DNA from 2 places in the Pseudoalteromonas sp. MMG006 genome. Region 1 is predicted to be linked to the other one. Evidence: riboswitches for the same ligand, from Rfam matches in the RefSeq annotation. Region 1 holds a riboswitch; the other holds the start of a gene.
The links. Region 1 has a riboswitch for cobalamin ahead of J8L73_RS10755 (TonB-dependent receptor). Riboswitches for the same ligand answer to the same signal wherever they lie in the genome.
Positions count from the first base shown of each region.

Region 2: it holds a riboswitch for cobalamin, as region 1 does, so the genes downstream of both, J8L73_RS04600 (ABC transporter ATP-binding protein) here and J8L73_RS10755 (TonB-dependent receptor) in region 1, are expected to answer to the same signal.

Region 1 is NZ_JAGJEJ010000009.1:86,840-90,026, reverse strand. It holds gene J8L73_RS10765 (YajQ family cyclic di-GMP-binding protein) at 1-479, shown strand, start outside; gene J8L73_RS10760 (ABC transporter substrate-binding protein) at 649-1,437, shown strand; cobalamin riboswitch at 1,526-1,692, shown strand; gene J8L73_RS10755 (TonB-dependent receptor) at 1,729-3,187, shown strand, end outside.
Region 2 is NZ_JAGJEJ010000003.1:84,335-87,521, forward strand. It holds gene J8L73_RS04590 (cobyric acid synthase) at 1-290, opposite strand, end outside; gene J8L73_RS04595 (iron ABC transporter permease) at 295-1,299, opposite strand; gene J8L73_RS04600 (ABC transporter ATP-binding protein) at 1,301-2,113, opposite strand; cobalamin riboswitch at 2,277-2,412, opposite strand; gene J8L73_RS04605 (porin) at 2,469-3,187, opposite strand, start outside.

The DNA.
Region 1 (3,187 bases):
CTTCATTTGATATTGTATCTGAAGTAGAAATGAACGAAGCAAAAAATGCGGTTGACAATGCCAATCGAGAGCTAGAAACGCGTTTTGATTTTAGAGGCGTAGACGCATCAATAGAGCTAAATGACAAAACAATCAAACTAAAAGCAGAAGCTGATTCACAAGTTATGCAATTGTTTGATATTTTAGCCGGTAAAATATCTAAACGTGGCATGGATGTAGCGAGCTTAGAGCTTCAAGATATTACACGTGCGGGTAAGAATGTTTTTCGTAACGTTGCCCTAAAGCAAGGTATTGAAAAAGACATGGCAAAAAAAGTAGTTAAAGCCATCAAAGATTCTAAAGTAAAAGTACAAGCTGCAATTCAAGGTGAAGAAGTACGTGTAACAGGTAAAAAGCGCGACGATTTACAAGCAGCTATGCAAGTAGTACGTACTGCTGATTTAGGTCAGCCTTTTCAGTTTAAAAACTTCCGTGACTAATTATTTAAAACGTTTTTGTTATAAATAAATCCTTTCTAACCTGAGCTAAATATAAGCTCAGGTTAAACAAACTTTTAAAATTTCTCTAAAGCCCTTAAAAACCTACTGTTATAAACAATTAAGTGACTATACTTATTAGTATTATTAATGTTTTGGTTTGGATGTATTGATGAATTGTTACAAATTTTTCTTATTTATTGTTTTTGTACTTTTTAGCAATTCGAGCCTAAGTAAAGCAATTGATGTAAACGTATTAGTTGAAGATGGCTACTTTCCTGTCATTATTAATGCTGAAAAACAGCAAGGACTGGCGCCAGAGTTTATTAAAATATTAAATAGCACGCAAAATGATTACAACTTTGTACTCACGTCATTACCTGTAAAGAGGTTAAGCAAGTCAGTTGAACAAAGTAAATTTGATGTTTTATTTTTAATGGCACTGCAATGGCTTCCGCCAGAGGCTCGAGAGGGGGTTACTCAAAGCAAGTTTTATGTCATTACTAAAAATGAATTATATGCACTTAAAAAAAACGCAAAAGATCAAAGCTACTTTGATGATTTACAGTCATTATCTAAAGCGGGTGTATTAGGCTATTCGTATCATTTTGCAAAGTACAATACCGATGCATATTACTTAAGCCAAGAGCATAATGTTAGCCTCACAGTCGATGAATTCAATGTAGTAAAAATGCTGTTATTGCAGCGATCAGATGTCGGTGTTTTAAATAATATTGCTTATCAATATTTTAAAAATAAAAAAATCTTCGATATGAGTTTGTTATATAAAAGCGAAACACCCGACGCCGTGTTTGACACTCATTTTTTAGTAAGTCGCAAGCAAAGCAAAATATCTGCATCTAAAATAGATTCAATACTTAATTCAGCAGCTACACAGCCCCGCATTATTGAGTTACTAAATAAATATTCTGTATCCTCTAGTATTAATGCATCCCAATAATAATTGTTTTTAGCTATATAGACGTCCGTTGACATTTGTAAACAAAATGCTCACAATAGCGGCATATTTTTAAGGTGCTTGCTTAGTGCTTATGCATTGGTTTTAAGGTATTGAAACTAACAGCAAGATAATCGGGAAGTTGGTGCGTATTTATGACAAAAACAATCCCAACACTGCCCCCGCAACGGTAAAGTACTTACACTTTTTAAAGGTGTTTACTGAGTCCGGAGACCGGCCTTAAAGTAATCTTAATTACTTAAATCTTTGCGGTGGGCAAAGATAGGGAACATCATGCTAAATAAAACTACTTTGGGCGTTGCTATTACTGCTGCGCTGTCATTTTCTGTGTCTGGTGCAGAACAATCAATTGAAAAAATTACCGTTACCGCCAATAAATTTGAGCAATCAATCAATGATGTTTTAGCAAGCGTAAATGTTATTGATCGTGCTGAAATAGATGCAAGCAACATACGCGACTTACCAACACTGTTAAGCAAACAGGTTGGTTTTCAGATTAACCCTAATGGTGGTTTTGGCCAAAACACGGGTGTATCTTTACGTGGTACAGGTTCTGGTGATACGTTAATTTTAATTGATGGTGTAAGAACAGGCTCCGCAACACTTGGCCAAAAAGCACTAAGTAACGTTCCTTTAAATAGCATTGAGCGTATCGAAATTATTAAAGGCTCACGTGCTGCTGTTTATGGCTCAGACGCACTAGCGGGTGTTATTAATATAATTACGCGAGAAGCTGATAATTTATCTTTAGATGCTACTTTTGGCTCAGACGCATACCAAAACTATCAAGTTGCGGGTTCTGTTAAATCGGCTGATGTGACCACCGCTTTTAATGCAGGTTTTGAAAAAACAGATGGCTTTGATGCATTACAAGGTGTAGCGCCCGATGACGATGGCTATGAAAATAAAAACCTTGGTTTTAAAGTAAATTACGCCGACGCGCATTACGGCGACTTTAAGTTGCTTGGTCAATACAGCGAAGGTTACGCAGATTACGATAGCCGCTTTAGCCCTGCAACGAGTACTGTGGAAACTAGTGATTTTAAAAATTATCAGCTTTCTGCTGGTTGGAATAAAAACTACATTAGTCAATCACACAGTATTGATATTGCTATTTCAACAGATGATTCACACGATATTTCAGCATATGGCGAAAATGATTTTATAACTAAGCGTGTGCAATTGGATTATAACGGTCAGTATAATTTATCAGAAGTACTTAATATTAGTGGCGGTGTTAACTGGTATAATGATGATGTAAGCCACAGTTCAACACAATATGATGTACAAGAACGTGATGTGTTAGCTGTATTTATTGGTGCATATTACAACGCTGAGAAAGTGTTAGCTAATTTAACTGTACGCCAAGATGATGATGAGCAATTTGGTGACGAAACGACTTACACTGTGGCAGCCGGATATCACTTATCTGAAGATGCAACCTTTAGAATAAGTCAAAGTACTGGTTTTAAAGCGCCTACCTTTAACGATTTATATTTTCCAGCCTTTCCAGGTTTTCCACCTTCATCTAACCCTGATTTAGAGCCTGAAAAATCATTAAATCGAGAGATCGGATTAAATGTAGATTTTGATGTAGCAAGTGTTGACGTTGCTATTTTTAGAAATGATATTGAGGATAAAATTTCTTTAGACACTAATTTCTTTCCTATTAACTTAAACGAAGCACGCTATGAAGGGGTTGAGTTTAGCCTTTCTCAGCAGTTTTATGGGT
Region 2 (3,187 bases), on a different contig from region 1:
TTACTAATAGCTTTGCCATGAATAATAACTTGTGCGCCAGTGTCGCTATTAGGCTTAAGTAATATGGGGTTAAAGTCTATTTCTGGCTCTACCTTTGCAGCAATTGCTTGAAGAGCCTGGGCACGGCCAATTTCGCCGCCATCTTTAGTTACTGCACTATTAAGTGCCATATTTTGTGGCTTAAACGGGGCAACATTTACTCCTCGCTTTGCAAACACTCTGCAAAGCGCCGCTACTAACGTGCTCTTACCCGCATCTGATGTAGTGCCTTGAACCATTAGGGTTTTCATTGGACTACACCTTCGATTTTCTAAAAAACAATAAGCTTAAAAAAAACACACTACCTATTGCAGCAGTAATAACACCGACAGGTAGCTCTTGGTTTTTTAATAATGAGCGTGAAAACACATCAACCCACACCATAAACGTGCCGCCAACTAAGCTAGTCACTAATAGGCCAGCTACACTACCTTGTGATATAAAAAAGCGCACAATATGCGGTACCATTAAACCTACAAAGCCTATACCACCACACATTGCCACCAGCACTGCGGTTATTAACGAACTTAAAACAAGCATTAAAATTCTAAATCGATGTACCCGTACACCTAGCGTTATGGCGCTTTCATCGCCCAATAGCATGGCATTAAGCTGCCTTCTAAAGCTCAGCAAAAAACCAATACACACAACAATAACGACTAACGGCAACCAAAGCGTTGCCCATTGCGCACGTGCAAAGCTACCTAGCGTCCAAAACAAAATAGCCGCAACAGCCTGGGGATCGCTCCAATAAAGTAATAAGCTAGTAAATGCGCTAAATAAAAACGACAATGCAACACCTGCCAACAACATAGACTCAACTTGAGCACTTTGCTGCCTACTGGCTATAAGTATTAATAAACTCATTGCAGCCAAACTACCTAAAAGCGCCGCAGTAGATAACATAAAACCAGCGCTAATACCTGTAACAGCCATAAGCACTACCACACCAAACGAAGCCCCCGATGATATACCGAATAAATACGGATCGGCGAGTGGATTACGCGTAACAGTTTGTAAAATAAGCCCTGCAATTGCTAATCCTGCGCCTGCCATAAATGCAAGTAAGGTACGCGGCATTCTCAGCTCGTAAATAATACGCGTATTGAGGGATGCATCATTTGACAGTAAAAAACTAGTTAGCACATCCTCAAGGGAAGTATCTGCTGCGCCAAAACTAAGTGCTGCAAATAAGCTAAATAACGCAGCTAAAATACTTATAAATAACGCAAGTGAGTGGCGAGTATTAACTGCGCTCATATCATTCATAACCATAAAAGTAAGTGATGTGCGGAATGCTATTTCCTGATTTCGATAGTTGTGGATGGCTATTGACTTGAGCACACACACCAAAAACGTCGTCTAGCATATTTTCGGTTAATACCTGCGTTGGCGTACCCGAATGCGTAATTTCACCGTTTTTAATAACGACTAGTTCGTCACACATTGCTGCAGCTAGGTTTAAATCATGAAACGATGCAAACACCGTTACCCCGAGCGATTTAGCCAACTCCATAACTTGTATTTGGTATTTAACATCTAAATGGCTGGTTGGTTCGTCCATAATTAATAACTGAGGCTGCTGCACAATAGCGCGAGCTATTAAAGCGCGCTGCTTTTCGCCGCCAGAGAGCGATTCGAAACTTTGATCACTATGATCTGCCAACCCTACAGTGTTGATAGCTTGGATGATTTTTTGTTTATCGCTGCTGGTAACTGAACTGAATATCGATTTATGAGGAGTAAACCCAAGAGCAATAACATCAAATACACTTAGGTTAAATTGCGAAGGCGTTTCTTGGAGTACCACAGCAACTTGCTTTGCATAATCTTCACTTTTAAGTTGCCAAATATCGTGATTATTAAAAGTAATCTGCCCTGATGTTGGCTGATTAAAACGATATAAGCAACGAAGCAAACTCGACTTACCTGCGCCATTTGGGCCTATTAAGCCCACAAACTTACCTGGCGATATTTGCAAATTAATATTATTTAAAATGTTTTTATTGGCAATCCCCCACGAAACATTATTAACGTTAAGTAAAGGTGTGTTTGGCGCTAATTTAGTGTGCAACAGTGAGTCCTTGGTAGGCGCCTACCCACTAACAATACAACTAACAATACCTAGTGCATTAAAAAAAATGAGTAAACCCGCTCGTTAAAAAATTTTTACCGATCTGCTTAGATACAAAAACTATTAAGCGATAAAATTTAATTCGTTAAATGCTCAAATATTTATGCTGATTGGTATTACTCATTTGTATCTGACTTAAAGCTTTATGCTAATTACAGTTACGGGAATAGTTGAGGGTTTGCACCTCATTCCAAATGAGGGTCTATTATGGGCGGCTAAAGAATTTAAAGCAAAAAAAACCGCGCTCAAAGGAGCGCGGTTAAAAAGGGAGTGTTTTAACTAATTTAGCGAATAGTTAAAACTTGTATTCCATACCTAAACCTACATAATCTTGGTCAACGTTGTTGTCCATGTCGAAGCTTGAGTAAAAACCAAACACTTTAATGTTTTTGTTCAACTTGTGATCAACACCTACCGATACCGCTGTTTTATCATCGCTATCGTCAAAGTCCATTGCTTGGTACTGTACTTTGAAGGTGTTTTTACCCATGCTGTAAGCTGCATTTAATAAGTAACCATCCGCTTCTGCACTGCCATCTACAGTTTCTTGCGTTTGGTACATTGCACCTAGTTTAAAGTTTTCAACTTTACCTTGGATTGACGCACGTACAACATCGTAGCCATTTACTTCGCTATCGGCTGCAACTGACGCATAAATAGCGCTCTTTTTAAGTGCTACATCGCCATAAGTAACCGCTAATGAGTAACCGTTATCTGCATCTACGTCATCTTCAGCAATAAAAGTAGCAAGTAACTTAAAGCCTTCGTATGTTTTAGATGTATAAGTAATTGAATCACCTAAACGGTTTTCACCTTTAAATACGTTTTTAATATCGCCTTCAAGGTCGTTAAATAAATCTAATTTGCCTTGTGATTGTTTAAGGGCTGTATCGTTGCGACCCACAACTACCTGACCATATGCGCCTTTTAAGCCCACATATTGGTTACGAGCAGAAATATTATCGTCGTTATCACCTTTTGAGTCAGCATCAGACACGTCTACTTGAAACTCAA